Regions from separate parts of the Pseudomonas sp. Hz4 genome, predicted to be linked through region 1. Evidence: predicted binding sites of a transcription regulator. Region 1 holds the regulator's gene; each other region holds the start of a gene.
The links. Region 1 encodes sigma-54, which starts transcription at its own class of promoters, with help from an activator protein. Its sites were predicted from a motif close to ANTGGCATNNANNTTGCTNT; they were not measured.

Region 1 (5,778 bases):
ATGATTTCAATTTCCAGAGCAGGCATCGCGGTGTGAATCCTTTAGCTGAGGTCGCGGTGGCGAACCTGGACGTTCTTCAGGGATTTTTGCAGGGCCTGGCCCAGACGTTCGGTCAGGTACACGGAACGGTGATGTCCGCCGGTGCAGCCAATGGCAATGGTGACATAAGCGCGGTTACTGGCGGCAAAGCGTGGCAGCCATTTAAGCAAGTATGTGGAAATGTCCTGGTACATCTCTTCGACATCCGGCTGTGCCGCCAGGTACTCGGCGACCGGTTGATCGAGCCCGGAATGATCGCGCAACTCCGGCTTCCAATAGGGATTGGGCAGGCAACGCACGTCGAACACCAGATCAGCGTCCACCGGCATGCCACGCTTGAAACCAAAAGACTCCACCAGAAACGCAGTACCGGGCTCCGGCTGGTTCAGCAGGCGCAGCTTGATGGTATCGCGTAGCTGATACAGGTTCAGGCTGGTGGTGTTTACTTTGAGATCGGCGAGGTCGGCAATCGGCCCGAGCAGGCTGGTTTCATCGTTGATGGCTTCGGCCAGCGAGCGATTGGCATTGCTCAGCGGGTGCCGTCGGCGGGTTTCCGAGAAGCGTTTGAGCAAGGTTTCTTCGTCGGCGTCCAGATAAAGCACATCACACTGGATATGCCGGCTGCGCACTTCTTCCAGCAGCTCGGGAAACCGCGACAAGTGACTTGGCAAGTTGCGCGCATCGATAGACACGGCAACCAGCGGTTGTGCCAGCTCGGTGTGAATCAACGCGCGTTCGGCCAGTTCCGGCAGCAGGCCGGCGGGCAGGTTGTCGATGCAGTAGTAGCCGTTGTCCTCGAGGACATCGAGCGCGGTACTTTTACCTGAGCCGGAGCGGCCACTGACGATGATCAAACGCATGATTAGTGACCGTTTTGCTCGTCCAGGACAACCTGATACAAGGCTTCATTGCTCGGAGCGCTGCGCAGTTTTTCGCGCACTTCCTTGCGATCGAGCATGCTGGCGATCTGGCGCAGTAGCTCCAGGTGCGCGTCGGTGGCCGCCTCCGGGACCAGCAGAACAAACAGCAGGTCAACCGGGGCGCCGTCGATGGCGTCGAAATCGATAGGGGCGTCGAGGTGCATCAAGGCGCTGATGGGCGAGTTGCAGCCCTTCAGGCGACAGTGGGGGATGGCGATGCCGTTGCCAAAACCGGTGGAACCGAGTTTTTCACGGGCGACCAGACTCTCGAAGACATCCTGCATCGCCAAATCCGGCACTTCGCGGTGGATAAGGTTGGCAATTTGCTCGAGGGCTTTCTTTTTGCTGCCGCCCGGCACGTTCACGAGGGAACGGCCGGGGGTCAGGATGCTTTCAAGTCGGATCATGGGTTGGGAGTGTTAACGACCGGTTGCGCCCTGGAGGAGGCTCTGGGTCTTTTCCTTATGCTTTTTGAGTTGTTTATCCAGCTTGTCGGTCAGTGCGTCGATCGCCGCGTACATATCGGTATGCTCCGCGTTGGCGACCACTTCATTGCCGGGAATATGCAGCGTGGCTTCGATTTTCTGCTTGAGCTTTTCGACCGTCATCGTGACTTGCACGTTGGTGATCTTGTCGAAATGCCTCTCTAATCGTTCGAGTTTTTCGCCGATGTAGGTGCGAAGAGGTTCGGTCACTTCCAGTTGGTGTCCACTGATGTTGACTTGCATACAGCTCTCCTTCGTTGCCAGTGCATAAAGCGGCAGGCAGAAATGCCTGCCACTGGAACGCTGTGGCGTGGCTCTACATCAACCGCTTGCGTTCGCTCGAAGGCGCGATCCCGAGGGATTCGCGGTACTTGGCGACGGTGCGGCGAGCCACCTGAATGCCTTGTGCCTCCAGTAAACCAGCGATCTTGCTGTCACTCAACGGCTTTTTCTGATTTTCCGCGGCAACCAGTTTTTTGATGATCGCTCGGATCGCCGTGGACGAGCATTCACCGCCCTCTGAGGTGCTGACGTGGCTCGAGAAAAAGTATTTCAGTTCATAGATGCCCCGTGGGGTATGCATGAACTTTTGCGTGGTCACCCGTGAAATTGTCGACTCATGCATGCCCACCGCTTCGGCGATGTCATGCAGGACCAGCGGTTTCATGGCTTCGTCGCCGTATTCAAGAAAGCCGCGCTGATGCTCGACGATCTGGGTGGCTACTTTCATCAGGGTTTCATTGCGGCTTTGCAGGCTCTTGATGAACCAGCGGGCCTCTTGCAACTGATTGCGCATGAAGGTGTTGTCGGCGCTGGTGTCGGCGCGTCGCACGAAACCGGCGTATTGAGCGTTGACCCGCAGCCGCGGTACGGATTCCTGGTTCAGTTCCACCAGCCAGCGCTCGTTGTCCTTGCGTACGATCACGTCGGGAACGACGTATTCGGCTTCGCCGGACTCGATTTGCGAGCCTGGACGCGGGTTGAGGCTCTGGACCCGTTCAATCACTTGGCGCAGCTCATCTTCCTTGAGCTTCATGCGACGCATCAGCTGGCTGTAATCGCGGCTGCCGAGCAGGTCGATGTAATCGGTGACCAGGCGTTTGGCCTCGACCAGCCAAGGGGTCTTGACGGACAACTGACGCAATTGCAGCAGCAGGCATTCGCCCAGGTTACGGGCGCCGATGCCAGCGGGTTCGAATTGCTGGATGCGGTGCAGGACGGCTTCGATTTCGTCCAGTTCGATGTCCAGTTCCGGATCGAAGGCTTCGAGAATCTCCTCGAGGGTTTCGTCCAGGTAGCCCTGATTGTTGATGCAGTCGATCAGGGTCACGGCAATCAGGCGATCAGTGTCGGACATCGGTGCCAGGTTCAGTTGCCACAGCAAGTGGCTTTGCAGGCTTTCGCCGGCCGATGTACGGGTGGTGAAATCCCACTCGTCGTCATCGTTGCTCGGCAGGCTGCTGGTGCTGGTCTGGTAGACGTCTTCCCACGCGGTGTCGACGGGCAGTTCGTTGGGAATGCGCTCGTTCCAGTCGCCTTCCTCGAGGTTGTCCACCGTCGGGGCGGTTTCCTGGTAGGAGGGTTCCGAAACATCGGCGTTGGGAGGCTGTTCGGCTTTGTCGGCCAAGGGGTCGGCGTTATCGAAGTCGTCGCCTTCTTCCTGGCGTTCGAGCATCGGATTGGACTCCAGGGCCTCCTGGATTTCCTGTTGCAGGTCCAGGGTCGACAATTGGAGCAGGCGGATGGCCTGTTGCAGCTGCGGTGTCATCGTCAGCTGCTGGCCCATTCTCAAGACTAGCGATGGTTTCATGGCAGGGGCTTAACACCTTATTCGCCGGCGCGCATGCGCCATCCACTACAGGGCGCCGGAGCGCCAAACATAAGCAAATTATATGCCTGAAACTGCAACGTTTGCCTAGAGCGCTGTAACAATAAAAAAGTATTCATTTTTATCGAGACAAGCGCTCGGTCGACTGGCCAGGCACCTCAGTGCTTACAGGCGGAACTCATGACCCAGATACACTTCCTTGACCAAGTCGTTGGCCAGGATGGTGGCAGAGTCACCCTCGGCAATCAGTTGGCCATCGTTGACGATGTAAGCGGTTTCGCAAATATCCAGGGTTTCACGGACGTTGTGGTCGGTGATCAATACGCCAATGCCCTTGGCCTTGAGGTGATAGATGATCTGCTTGATGTCGCCCACCGAAATCGGGTCCACGCCGGCGAACGGTTCGTCGAGGAGGATGAATTTCGGGTTGGTGGCCAGTGCCCTGGCGATTTCCACGCGGCGGCGTTCACCGCCGGACAGGCTCATGCCGAGGTTGTCGCGGATGTGGCTGATGTGGAATTCCTGCAGCAGGCTTTCCAGCTCTTTGCGACGACCGGTCTTGTCGAGTTCCTTGCGGGTCTCGAGGATGGCCATGATGTTGTCGGCTACCGAGAGTTTGCGGAAAATCGATGCTTCTTGCGGAAGATAGCCGATACCGGCCTTCGCACGACCGTGCATAGGCTGGTGGCTGACATCCAGGTCATCAATCAGTACCCGGCCCTGATCGGCCTGTACCAGGCCGACAATCATGTAGAAACAGGTGGTCTTGCCGGCGCCGTTGGGACCCAGCAGGCCGACGATCTGACCGCTGTCGATCGACAGGCTGACGTCGCGCACGACTTGGCGGCTCTTGTAGCTCTTCGCCAAGTGCTGAGCTTTCAGAGTTGCCATTACGGGGCCTTTTGCTCTTCGGTTTTCTTTTTCGGCTGGATCACCATGTCGATCCGCGGACGCGACTCGGTGACCTTGCTGCCCGTAGCGCGACCGGCGCTGGCGAGCTTTTTGTTGGTGTCATAGACGATTTTTTCGCCCTGGGTCACGTTGCCGTCCTTGTCGATGACTTTGGCGCGGTCGATCAGCACGACACGGTCTTGCGAGGCGTGGTACTGGATAGTGACGCCATAGCCTTGAACCGGCTTTGTATCGCCTGCCGTTTGCAGTTGCTCGAAGTAGGCGAGGTTGCCCACCGAAGTCACTACGTCGATATCGCCGGCTGGGGTGCGGGTCATGGTCACCGTATTGCCGGTGACCTTCATCGAGCCCTGGGTGATGATCACGTCACCTTTATAGGTGGCAATGCCGTTCTTGTCGTCCAGTTGGGCATCGTCCGCCTGGATGCGGATAGGCTGCTGTTGATCGTCCGGCAGAGCCCAGGCGCTCACGCTTCCCAGTGCTGCGCTCAGGCCGAGCAAAATAGGGAGGGTTTTAACGAACCTCATACTGTCCTCTTACGTTCGATAGCAGGTGTATCCTGCTTTCTTTCAAATACGCTTTCATTCCCTTGCCAGTCGACACACCACCAGCGCCGTCGATTCTAACGGGTTGCTCGGTCTGCGCATATTGCTGCTGCGGGAACACTGTCATGCGGGTGGTGGTAATCAGAGTCTTGCGGTTTTTCTCGTCGAAGCGCGTGATGCGCACCGAGTCAATCAGTTCGACCTGAGTGCCGTCGGGGTTCACTTCGCCGTGCTCGCTCTGGACGTGCCAGGGAAACTCGGTGCCGCGGAACAGGTTCAGGTCGGGATTGGTCAACAGCGTCACTTCGGTCGCTTTCAGGTGTTCAACCTTGTCGGACGTCATTTCGTATTGCAGTTTACCGTCCGGCAGGTACTGCACGCTGTGGGCGTTGACCGCGTAATAGTCGATTGCGGTTTCATCGACCTTTGCCACTGGCTGGTCGAGGAAGCGTTCCGGGCTGATGTTCCAGTAGCCGACCGCCGCGAATATCGCTGCGATGCAACCGAATACCAGGAATTTGCGAATCTTTTTACTCAGCATGGTTGGCTCACAGGTACGCGGCGTTGGCCGCATCGAGGTGGCCCTGGGCGCGCAGGATCAATTCGCAGAATTCGCGAGCGGCACCCTCGCCACCACGAGCCTGGGTGATGCCGTGGGCGTGTTCACGGACGAAACTGGCAGCGTTGGCCACCGCCATGCCCAGGCCGACGCGGCGAATCACCGGCAGGTCCGGCAGGTCGTCGCCGAGATAGGCGACTTGCTCATAGCTTAGTTTGAGTTGGGCAAGAAGCTCGTCGAGCACCACCAGTTTGTCTTCGCGCCCCTGGTACAGGTGTGGAATGCCGAGGTTCTTCGCTCGTCGCTCGACCACCGGGGTCTTGCGGCCGCTGATGATAGCGGTCTGCACGCCGGCTGCCATCAACATCTTGATGCCTTGTCCGTCGAGGGTGTTGAAGGTCTTGAATTCGCTGCCGTCTTCGAGGAAGTACAGGCGTCCGTCAGTCAGTACGCCATCGACGTCGAAAATCGCCAGCTTGATGTTCTTGCC
Region 2 (5,778 bases), 3.0 Mb from region 1:
CGTCGGTACGCCAAGCCTGGATTAACGGCTGGCGAGAAGGACGCGGCGACAACTGGGACGGTATGACCGGCACTGCGGGAATCCATAGACTCAACGAACTTCACGCCGTCGGCTAATGACAGGGCTTAACACACTCCGACACGACAATCTGATGACTGAATGACTTAACCACGCACGCCCCATCCGGGCGGCGGGCTCCGGCCCAGGGGCTCCCTCGAGGAGCCCTTTTTTATATCTGCTCCGAATTCTGCGACGAAACCATTGTGGCGAGGGGGCTTGCCCCCGTTCGGCGGCGAAGCCGTCGTAAATCCAGCGAATGGGTTTTATCTGACTCACTGAGTTGGCTGATTTTAGGGCCGCTTCGCAGCCCAACGGGGGCAAGCCCCTCGCCACAGGGATCTACATCAGCCTTCGGCGCAATGCTGCGATGGCGTCTACGGATTCACGAATCAACGACGGGCCCTTATAGATGAAGCCGGAATAGAGCTGCACCAGGCTCGCCCCCGCAGCGATTTTCTCAGCCGCGTGCTTGCCTTCGGTGATACCACCCACGGCGATGATCGGCAAGCGACCGGCCAACTCTGCGGCCAGCATCTTCACGGTGTGGGTGCTCTTTTCGCGAACCGGTGCGCCGGACAGACCGCCCGCCTCGTCGCCGTGCTCCATGCCTTCAACGCCGACGCGGCTCAGGGTGGTGTTGGTGGCGATCACCGCATCCATCCCGGTTTCGATCAGCGCTTGCGCGACCTGAGCGGTTTCTTCGTCGGTCATGTCCGGCGCAATCTTGATCGCCAGTGGGACATGTTTGCCGTGGCGCAGCGCCAGTTCTGCCCGGCGCGTAGCCAGGTCCGCCAACAATTGCTTCAGCGAATCACCGAACTGCAGGCTACGCAGCCCCGGGGTATTCGGCGAGCTGACGTTGACCGTCACGTAGCTGGCGTGGGCGTAGACCTTGTCCAGACAGATCAGGTAGTCGTCGACCGCCCGCTCAACCGGAGTATCGAAGTTTTTGCCGATATTGATGCCCAGCACGCCCTTGTACTTGGCCGCCGCCACGCGAGCCAGCAAGTGATCGACGCCGAGGTTGTTGAACCCCATGCGGTTGATGATCGCCTCGGCTTCCGGCAGACGGAAAATCCGCGGTTTAGGATTGCCCGGTTGCGGACGTGGCGTAATGGTGCCGATTTCGACAAAACCAAAACCCAGTTGGGCAAAACCGTCGATGGCCGCGCCGTTCTTGTCCAAACCGGCCGCCAGACCCACCGGGTTCGGGAAGTCCAGGCCCATGACGGTCACCGGCATCTTCGCCGGTGCCTTGCACAGCAAGCCGTTGAGGCCCAAACGCCCGCCCGCGCCGATCAGGTCCAGAGACAGATCGTGGGAGGTTTCCGGGGAAAGTTTGAACAACAGCTGACGGGCCAGGGTGTACATGGGCGGGTTTGACTCTGGGCTACGAAAAGTGGCGGCGATTATAGCCGGGCATCGAGGTTGCAGGCGAGGCGCGCGACAAAATCAGTGAGCGATGGCATATGCCTTGCACCGTCACTGACATCAGCACTCATGCCAACGGCGGGATGAGTCGAAAGACAAAGGCGTCGTCACTTGGCCTTGCTCTGGCAAGCAGCCCGGTACGGCGCTTTTTTATGGAAGGTGTTTACTGATGATTGAAGTTCCAGCCACCCCTCTGGCCTGGGTCAACGGCAGCGATGCCCCGGAAAAGACCGAAATCAACCTCGGCTTCATGGCCCTCAGCGACTGCGCCTCCGTGGTGGTCGCGGCCACGCAGGGCTTCGCGCAACCTTATGGCCTGACCCTGAACCTCAAGCGCCAGCCGTCCTGGGCCAACCTGCGGGACAAACTGGTCAGTGGCGAACTCGACGCCGCCCACAGCCTGTACGGTTTGATCTATGCCGTGCATTTGGGCATCGGCGGTGTCGCGCCGACCGACATGGCGGTACTCATGGGCCTGAATCAGAATGGCCAGAGCATCAATCTCTCCCATGGCTTACAGGCCTTGGGCGTGACCAGTCCTGAAGCACTCGACCGGCACGTGCACCAAAGTCGCCCAAAACTCACTTTCGCCCAGACATTTCCGACCGGCACTCACGCCATGTGGCTGTATTACTGGCTGGCGAGTCAGGGGATTCATCCGCTGCAGGACGTCAACAGCGTAGTCGTGCCGCCGTCGCAAATGGTCGCGCACCTGCAAGCCGGACGCATCGATGGTTTCTGCGTCGGCGAGCCATGGTCCGCCAGCGCGGTGCAGCAGAACCTGGGGTTCACCCTGGCCACCACCCAGACCCTCTGGCCCGATCATCCGGAAAAAGTCCTCGGTTGCACCCGCGCGTTTGTCGAGCAATACCCCAACACCGCCCGGGCGCTGGTGATGGCGATCCTCGAAGCCAGCCGCTTCATCGAACAAAGCACGGAAAATCGCTGCAGCACCGCGAAGCTGTTGAGTGCGCCCGAATACCTCGACGCGCCACTCGACTGCATCGCGCCGAGGCTGCTCGGTGACTACGCCGATGGCCTCGGCAATCGCTGGCAGGATCCGCACACCCTGCGTTTCCATGCAGACGGCGAGGTCAACCTGCCTTACTTGTCCGACGGCATGTGGTTCATGACCCAGTTCCGCCGCTGGGGTTTGTTGCGCGACGACCCGGACTACCTCGGCGTGGCCCGTCAGGTCCAGCAACTAGACTTGTATCGAGAGGCCGCCACGGCGGTGGGTGTAGCTGCGCCGGCTCAGGAAATGCGCAGAAGCCAATTGATCGACGGCAAGGTCTGGGACGGCTTGGACCCCGCCGGCTATGCCCGCAGCTTCAAGCTGCACGCCATGAGCGACAGCTCACCCCTTCTCGCCAGCCGCTGACAGGAGACTGCGAATATGTTGCGTATCCTGCTGATCAACGACACCGCGAAGAAAGTCGGTCGCCTGAAGGCGGCGCTGACCGAAGCCGGGTTCGAGGTGATCGACGAGTCGGGCCTGACCATCGACCTGCCTGCGCGCGTCGAAACGGTGCGTCCGGATGTGATTTTGATCGATACCGAGTCACCGAGCCGCGATGTGATGGAGCAAGTGGTGCTGGTGAGCCGCGACCAACCGCGGCCGATTGTGATGTTTACCGATGAGCATGACCCCGATGTGATGCGTCAGGCGATCAAGTCCGGGGTCAGTGCCTACATCGTCGAAGGCATCCACGCACAGCGCTTGCAGCCGATTCTTGATGTGGCCATGGCACGTTTTGAAAGCGACCAGGCCCTGCGCGCCCAACTCAACGCCCGCGACCAGCAACTGGCCGAGCGCAAGCGCATCGAGCTGGCCAAAGGGCTGTTGATGAAAATGAAGGACTGCAACGAGGAAGAGGCCTACACCCTGATGCGCCGCCAGGCGATGAGCCGGCAGCAGAAGCTGATTCAGGTGGCGGAGCAGATCATCGCGATGAGCGAGTTGCTCGGCTGAAGTGTGGTGGCGCCCGTGAGAACGCCTTCGTCGGAACGCCGCCCGGAGCCGGCTCGCTCCCACAGTTGATTTATATACGACGCAAATCCCCTGTGGGAGCGAGCCTGCTCGCGAATGGCTGCAACTCGGTCCCCGACTGTTGGCACAGATCTCGCTAGGTAATCACCACAGGTAACCAACGGCGGTTGCCCCACCTACGACAAAGACGTCGCTCACCTCATTTGCCCATGGCGAATCCGGTGGCGGCGTTTTTTTGTTTTGCCCCAGAGACCGGGGCCGGTGGTGCGGCCGATGCGGCGCCCCACCTGCAAGCTCATGACTCTTTCTCGAGACTATTAACAGCTGAGGTGCGCGATGAATTCAAGCTTCTGGAAATCTGGCCATACCCCGACATTGTTCGCGGCCTTCCTCTACTTCGACCTGAGCTTCATGGTTTGGTACGTGCTCGGCCCACTGGCCGTGCAAATCGCCGCCGACCTGCACCTGACCACCCAACAGCGCGGGCTGGTGGTGGCCACGCCGATTCTGGCCGGGGCCGTGCTGCGCTTTGTGATGGGCTTGCTGGCTGATCGCCTGTCGCCGAAAACCGCCGGGCTGATTGGCCAGGTGATCGTCATCTGCGCCCTGTTCGTCGCTTGGAAACACGGCATTCACAGCTACGAGCAAGCGCTGCTGCTGGGCCTGTTCCTCGGCATGGCCGGCGCGTCCTTCGCCGTCGCCCTGCCGCTGGCGTCGCAATGGTATCCGCCACAACACCAAGGCAAAGCCCTGGGCATCGCCGGTGCCGGCAACTCGGGCACCGTGCTCGCTGCACTGATCGCCCCGGTGCTGGCCGCTGCATTTGGCTGGAGCAACGTGTTCGGCTTCGCCCTGATCCCGCTGATTCTGACCATCATCGTCTTCGCCTGGCTGGCCAAAAACGCGCCTGAGCGGCCAAAAGCCAAGTCCATGTCCGACTACTTCAAGGCCTTGGGTGACCGCGACAGCTGGTGGTTCATGTTTTTCTACAGCGTGACCTTCGGCGGCTTCATTGGCCTGGCCAGCGCTCTGCCCGGCTATTTCAACGACCAATATGGCCTCAGCCCGGTGACCGCCGGCTATTACACCGCAGCCTGCGTGTTCGGCGGCAGTTTGATGCGTCCGTTGGGTGGCGCTCTGGCCGACCGTTTCGGTGGCATTCGCACCCTCCTGGGGATGTACACGGTGGCGGCGATCTGCATCGCAGCGGTGGGTTTCAATCTGCCGAGTTCCTACGCTGCACTGGCACTTTTCGTCTGCACCATGCTCGGTTTGGGTGCAGGTAACGGCGCTGTTTTCCAATTGGTACCGCAGCGTTTTCGTCGGGAGATCGGTGTGATGACCGGTTTGATCGGTATGGCCGGCGGGATCGGTGGGTTTGCACTGGCAGCGGGCATGGGCGCGATCAAGCAAAGCACCGGCAGCTATCAACTGGCCTTGTGGTTGTTTGCCAGCCTCGGCGTACTCGCCTGGTTCGGCCTGCACGGTGTAAAACGTCGCTGGAGAACCACGTGGGGTTCGGCCGCCGTGACGGCCGCACGGGTCTGAAGCCCCAATGAGCCTGCAACTGAGTTTTGCCGAAGCCAGCGCCATCGGCCCTCGCGAGGAAAATCAGGACGCTCTGCGCCTGGTGACCCCGGCCCCGGCGCTGGCAGCGAGCAAGGGTTACCTCTTCGCCATCGCCGATGGCGTCAGCCAGTGCGCCGACGGCGGCCTCGCCGCCCGCTCGACGTTGCAGGCCCTGGCGCTGGATTACTACGCCACACCGGAAACCTGGGGCGTCGCTCAAGCGCTGGATCGCCTGCTACTGGCGCAAAATCGCTGGCTACAGGCCAATGGCGGTGGGCAACCGCTGCTGACCACTGTCAGTGCTTTGGTCATGCGCGGTAGGCGTTTTACCCTGGCCCATGTCGGCGATTGCCGGGTTTATCGCTGGCACGCCGATCAGTTGCAGCGGGTCAGCGAGGATCACGTCTGGGATCAACCGGGCATGCAGCATGTGCTCAAGCGGGCGCTCGGGCTCGATCAGCATTTGGTGCTGGATTTTCTCGATGGCGAACTGCGCCTTAATGAGAGCTTCGTGTTGCTCAGCGACGGCATCTGGGCCGTGCTGGGCGACACGGCCATTGCCGCGATTCTGCGCGATCAGCCGGATCTGAACAGCGCTGCGCAGACCTTGGTCAACGCGGCGCACCTTGCCGGCAGCCAGGATAACGCCAGCGCTTTGCTGGTGCGGGTCGATGCCCTCGGTGAAACGAGTATCGGCGATGCGTTGATTCATTTGCAGCAATGGCCGC
Region 3 (5,778 bases), 1.9 Mb from region 1:
CAAGGGCTCGGTCAATCCGTTCGACCCGATGGCCAGCCTCGACATCACCACCAGCTTCAAACGGGTGGAACTGACCACGCTGACGCCCTACTCCGGCAAGTTCGCCGGCTACCGCATCCGCAAGGGCCGACTCAATGTCGACCTGCATTACCTGATCACCAAGGGCCAGCTCAAGGCCGAAAACAAAGTGGTGGTCGAGCAGTTGCAGCTGGGTGAGAAAGTCGACAGTCCGGACGCCGTGAGCCTGCCGCTGAAACTGGCGATCGCGTTGCTCAAGGACGTCGACGGCAAGATTTCCATTGAGCTGCCGGTGACCGGCGACCTGAACAACCCGCAGTTCAGCATCATGCCGATTGTCTGGCAGACCCTGCGCAACCTGATCGTCAAAGCCGCCGCCGCGCCGTTCAAAATGATTGGCGGGCTGGTCAGTGGCGGTGGTTCGCAAGATTTGGGCACTGTCTCGTTTGCGCCAGGGTCAAGCGACCTGAGCCAGGAGACTGAGGGTTCATTGGTCAAACTGTCCCAGGCCCTCAAGGAACGTCCGGCCTTGCGCCTGGAAATCGAAGGCACGGCTGCCGCCAGCAGCGATGGCCCACCGATCGCCGAGCAACGTCTGGAACGGGAATACCAGTACAACTACTACAAAATGCTCCAGCGCCGCGGTGACAAAGTGCCGGCTCAGGCTTCGTTGGTGCAAGTGCCGGACGGCGAGAAAGGTTCGCTGCTGGAAGGGATCTACCGCACGCGCCTGAAGACGCAGCCGCCCGCTGAATGGAAGGACCTGGGCAAGGAGGAACGCACCGCGAAAATGCGTGAGGGCGTGATCAAGTTCTGGAGTTCCAGCGACGTTCTCTTACGCCAGCTGGGTCAGGAACGCGCCAGCAGCATCAAGGACTATCTGGTCGACAAGGGTCAGTTGGCCGATGACCGCGTGTACTTCATCGACGCTAACCTTGGCGTAGCGGAAAGTGACGGCAGGGTGGTTACGCCGCTGCATCTGGATGCCGAGTGATCGGCGCGAAATGGCTGATGAGCCTGGCACTGGCAATGATCGCCAGTCAGGCCTCGGCAGCCGATACCCTGCGTTGCGGCAGTCAATTGGTCAGTGTCGGGGACAGGTCCAGTGAAGTGCTGCACAAATGCGGTGAGCCGGTCAGCCGTGATCTGTTGGGCTACAAGCGCAGCGCTAACCGACGGGAAGAATTTCAAGTCGAGGAATGGACCTACGGACCCAACGGCGGGATGTATCAGTACCTGCGATTTGAAGGTAATCGTTTGAAGCAGATCACCAGCAAGCGCGGTAACTGAGAATTAACCATCACCTGCCAGCGGCTACAGAGGTTTTTACCCATCCACAATAGAACAAGCCCCGACACGAATGCCGGGGCCTGTAATGGCCACATCCTTATGGCCTTCGCATGAACTCTCCAGAGGCGGCAGACGTATTGCTCGGCCCGCCTGCCGCGCCTTCTCCCAGTCCAGGCGAGAAGTCTTGCCTTAATCGGCTTTCAGGCCGTCTGCGGAAACCGCTTTGACGCCTTTGATTTTCTTGGTGATGGCCACAGCAGTGGTTTTCTGAGCGTCAGTCACCGCAATGGTAGACGACAGGGACACAACGCCTTTGTTGGTTTCGACTTTGATATCGGTACCAGGAATGCCTTTTTCAGTCACCAGGTCACTTTTGACTTTGGTGGTGATCCAAGTATCGGAAACATCCTCTTTCGCTTCAGTGACCTCACCAGCAGCCAGCATCATAGGTGCTTGAGTGGCTTGGGTTTGAGCAAATGCAGCGTTGGCCATGGTCAGGGTCAGCGCGGTAGCAGCAGCGGCAGCGATAGCGAACTTCTTCATACGAGTAACTCCTGTTTTTCATAAAGTCTGCTGCGTGTCTTGTCAGCAGGGTTACCAGAGATATTGCGAACGCTGTGCCAACTTCGAGACATGAAATAAATCCTTATAAATCATCAGCTTAGTAAGATGGCCAATTTTCGGAATCATGCAAATTGCATGACCCCGCTGTTATCGACATGCAAGTTGCGGGTTTTAACGCAGGTCTAAAGCCATGAATTGTCGGGATTTTTTGCCGGCGTGATGACCAGCAAATTCCAGACAAAAAAATACCCCGCCATTAAGGCGAGGTAGGGCGCAGCGGGCGCTAAATCAAACGCCTGGGCAGCCAGTAGTCGAATAATCCTTGGCGGCATTGGTTACGCAAGTCCAACCGGCAGTCGCGCTACGAGAAAGGGTAACGGTCTTGCCCAGTACAGGTGCCGGGGCATTGATCAGCGTACATACAATGGTTCCGGTACCAGCAGCAACAGTCCCCGTCACCGTAAGGTTGCAGTTCTGAGTAGCAGCAACAGCCGCATTGACGTTGGCAATGGTCGGATCAGCGGACCCTGAGTTGATGACATCTTCATAAGGCACTTTCAGCGCCGAAACTTCGGCAATACCCGCCGTCACTTTGGCCCGCGCCTGGTACTTGGAATATTGCGGCAACGCAAACGTCGCGAGAATCCCGATGATCGCCACCACGATCAACAGCTCGATCAGGGTAAAACCTTTTTGAGTATTCATAGACAAGCCCCATGCATGAGTCGAAATCTCATGATCTGAACTAGCCGCAGCACAGCCCATGCCAAGCCCTACGCCCCGTGTTGGCGGGGCGTGCGATTGATACAACCCCCTTTTCCACCCCCAGAATCCGCACTATCTGACACTTTTTGTCACCTGAACGTCGCTGGTTTGGTTCATCCGCTTGACTAGGCTATAAGTCATGAACTGTCTGCGTCCGGTATCCCAATGAATGACATCGCCCTTAGCGGTCTGGCCAAGCAATTGGTCCTGGCCGAGCTGCTCACTGACAAAAGCGCGCAACAGGCGTATCAGCAAGCCCAACGTGATAAATCCCCCTTGGTCAGCTACCTGGTGCAGAACAAGCTGGTGAAAAGCCGCCAGGTCGCCGAGATCGCGTCGGAACACTTCGGCATGGCACTGCTTGATCTCAACTGCCTGGACAAGGACACCCAACCCAAGGGTCTGGTCAGCGAGAAACTGATCCGCCAGCACCGCGCCCTGCCCCTCTGGCGGCGCGGCAACAAGTTGTTCGTGGGTGTTTCCGACCCGACCAATCATCAAGCCATCAATGACATCCAGTTCAGCACCGGGCTGAACACTGAAGCCATCCTAGTGGAGGAGGATAAACTCAGCGACGCCATCGAAAAATTCTTCGATACCCCAAGTACCGGCCTGGAAGACATGGCCGACGTTGACCTCGATGGCGTGGACATCGAGTCGATCGATGACAACAGACAGGACGCCATCGCCGGCCAGGATGCCGACGATGCGCCCGTCGTGCGCTTCGTCCACAAAATGTTGCTGGACGCGATCAAAAGCGGCTCTTCCGACCTGCATTTCGAACCTTATGAAAAAACCTACCGCGTGCGGATGCGTACCGACGGTATTTTGCGTGAAGTCGCCAAACCACCGATTCAACTGGCCAATCGCATCGCCGCGCGGCTGAAAGTCATGGCCAGCCTCGACATCTCCGAACGGCGCCGGCCCCAGGACGGGCGGATCAAGATGCGGCTATCCAAGAGCAAATCCATAGACTTTAGGGTCAACACCTTGCCGACCCTGTGGGGCGAGAAAGTGGTGATCCGGATCCTCGACCCGTCCAGCGCTCAAATGGGCATCGACGCCCTCGGCTATGAGCCCGATCAGAAAGAACTGTACATGGCCGCCCTCAAGCAGCCACAGGGGATGATTCTGGTGACCGGGCCCACCGGTTCGGGCAAAACCGTGTCGCTCTACACCGGGCTGAACATTCTCAATACCGTGGACATCAACATCTCCACCGCCGAAGACCCGGTGGAGATCAACATGGAAGGCATCAACCAGGTCAACGTCAATCCCAAGCAGGGACTGGGCTTTGCCCAGGCGCTGCGCTCATTTCTGCGACAGGACCCGGACGTGATCATGGTCGGCGAGATCCGCGACCTCGAAACCGCCGAAATCGCCATCAAAGCCGCCCAGACCGGGCATCTGGTGCTGTCGACCCTGCACACCAACAGCGCCGCCGAAACCCTGACCCGCCTGCACAACATGGGCATTCAGGGGTTCAACATTGCCACCTCGGTCAGCCTGATCATTGCCCAGCGCCTTGCGCGCAAATTGTGCAGCCATTGCAAGAAACCCATCGAAATTCCCCGGGAGGCGCTGCTCAAGGAAGGCTTCCCCGAGGAACGCATCGGCTCATTCACGATCTATGAGCCAGTCGGTTGCGATCACTGCAACAACGGCTACAAAGGCCGAATCGGGATTTATGAAGTGGTGAAGAACACACCGGACCTGCAACGGCTGATCATGGCCGAAGGCAATTCACTGGAAATCGACATCCAGATGCGTAAGGACGGTTTTAACGACCTGCGTACGTCGGGCCTGCTCAAGGCCATGCAAGGCATCACCAGCCTTGAAGAAATCAATCGGGTCACCAAGGACTGAATATGGCGGTCAAAGCAGTAAAAATCGGCGTCTACACCTGGGAAGGTACAGACCGCAAAGGCACCAAAATAACGGGCGAGTTGAGCGGTCAGAACCCGGCGTTGATCAAGGCCCAGTTGCGCAAGCAGGGCATCAATCCTGGCAAGGTACGCAAAAAATCGACCTCGATTTTCAACATGGGCAAGCGCATCAAGGCCCAGGACATTGCCCTGTTCACCCGGCAGATGGCGACCATGATGAAAGCCGGTGTACCGCTGTTGCAGTCCTTCGACATCATCGGTGAAGGCTTCGATAACCCGGCCATGCGCACACTGGTAGACGAGGTAAAACAGGAAGTCGCGGCGGGTAACAGCTTCGCCGCTTCCCTGCGCAAAAAGCCCCAATACTTCGATGAGCTCTACTGCAACCTGGTCGATGCCGGCGAGCAGGCCGGAGCTCTCGATACCCTGTTGGAGAGAGTGGCGACCTATAAGGAAAAGAGCGAAAGCCTCAAGGCCAAGATCAAAAAGGCCATGACCTACCCGCTGGCGGTGGTGTTTGTTGCGATCATTGTGACCGGGATTCTGCTGGTCAAAGTGGTGCCGCAGTTCGAGTCGGTGTTCAAAGGGTTTGGTGCTGAATTGCCGGCCTTCACCGTGATGGTCATCGGCCTGTCGGAGTTCATGCAGCAATGGTGGTGGGCGATGCTCGGCGTGCTGATCGCGTTGATCTTCGGCGTGCGCCACGCCTTTAAAACGTCGCAGGGCTTCCGGGACTGGATGGACACCTGGTTACTGAAACTGCCGTTGATTGGCACGCTGATGTACAAGTCTGCCGTGGCCCGTTACGCCCGCACACTGTCGACCACCTTCGCCGCCGGGGTGCCGCTGGTGGAGGCACTGAATTCGGTGGCCGGCGCGACGGGCAACATCGTATTCAAGCGTGCGGTGCTGCGTATAAAGCAGGACGTATCCACCGGTATGCAGCTGAATTTTTCCATGCGCACCTCCGGCATTTTTCCCAACATGGCGATTCAGATGACCGCCATTGGCGAAGAGTCCGGCGCACTGGACGACATGCTCGACAAAGTCGCGAGCTTCTACGAGGACGAAGTGGACAACATGGTTGATAACCTCACCAGCCTGATGGAGCCGTTCATCATGGTAGTGCTGGGTGTTATCGTCGGTGGCCTGGTGGTTGCGATGTACTTGCCCATCTTCCAACTCGGCGCAGCGATCTGACATGCCCTTGAACGACCTTCTGACCCTCTACCCGCCGGTTTTCGTGATCGCAGCC

Region 2: a site for sigma-54 is predicted at 1,522-1,541, ahead of ACYZTR_RS19060 (CmpA/NrtA family ABC transporter substrate-binding protein). Genes of this name have one in related genera too.
Region 3: a site for sigma-54 is predicted at 2,624-2,643, ahead of ACYZTR_RS24045 (pilin). Genes of this name have one in related genera too.

The regions. Positions count from the first base shown of each region.
Region 1 is NZ_CM142719.1:1,200,202-1,205,979, forward strand. It holds gene ACYZTR_RS05305 (HPr family phosphocarrier protein) at 1-26, opposite strand, end outside; gene rapZ (RNase adapter RapZ) at 42-899, opposite strand; gene ptsN (PTS IIA-like nitrogen regulatory protein PtsN) at 902-1,366, opposite strand; gene hpf (ribosome hibernation-promoting factor, HPF/YfiA family) at 1,379-1,687, opposite strand; gene ACYZTR_RS05325 (RNA polymerase factor sigma-54) at 1,761-3,254, opposite strand; gene lptB (LPS export ABC transporter ATP-binding protein) at 3,438-4,163, opposite strand; gene lptA (lipopolysaccharide transport periplasmic protein LptA) at 4,163-4,711, opposite strand; gene lptC (LPS export ABC transporter periplasmic protein LptC) at 4,698-5,270, opposite strand; gene ACYZTR_RS05345 (KdsC family phosphatase) at 5,278-5,778, opposite strand, start outside.
Region 2 is NZ_CM142719.1:4,179,959-4,185,736, forward strand. It holds gene rmf (ribosome modulation factor) at 1-116, shown strand, start outside; gene ACYZTR_RS19055 (quinone-dependent dihydroorotate dehydrogenase) at 400-1,431, opposite strand; gene ACYZTR_RS19060 (CmpA/NrtA family ABC transporter substrate-binding protein) at 1,661-2,872, shown strand; gene ACYZTR_RS19065 (ANTAR domain-containing response regulator) at 2,888-3,463, shown strand; gene ACYZTR_RS19070 (nitrate/nitrite transporter) at 3,818-5,029, shown strand; gene ACYZTR_RS19075 (protein kinase domain-containing protein) at 5,037-5,778, shown strand, end outside.
Region 3 is NZ_CM142719.1:5,229,130-5,234,907, forward strand. It holds gene ACYZTR_RS24030 (DUF748 domain-containing protein) at 1-1,012, shown strand, start outside; gene ACYZTR_RS24035 (DUF2845 domain-containing protein) at 1,012-1,308, shown strand; gene ACYZTR_RS24040 (BON domain-containing protein) at 1,498-1,851, opposite strand; gene ACYZTR_RS24045 (pilin) at 2,161-2,577, opposite strand; gene pilB (type IV-A pilus assembly ATPase PilB) at 2,803-4,503, shown strand; gene ACYZTR_RS24055 (type II secretion system F family protein) at 4,506-5,723, shown strand; gene ACYZTR_RS24060 (prepilin peptidase) at 5,725-5,778, shown strand, end outside.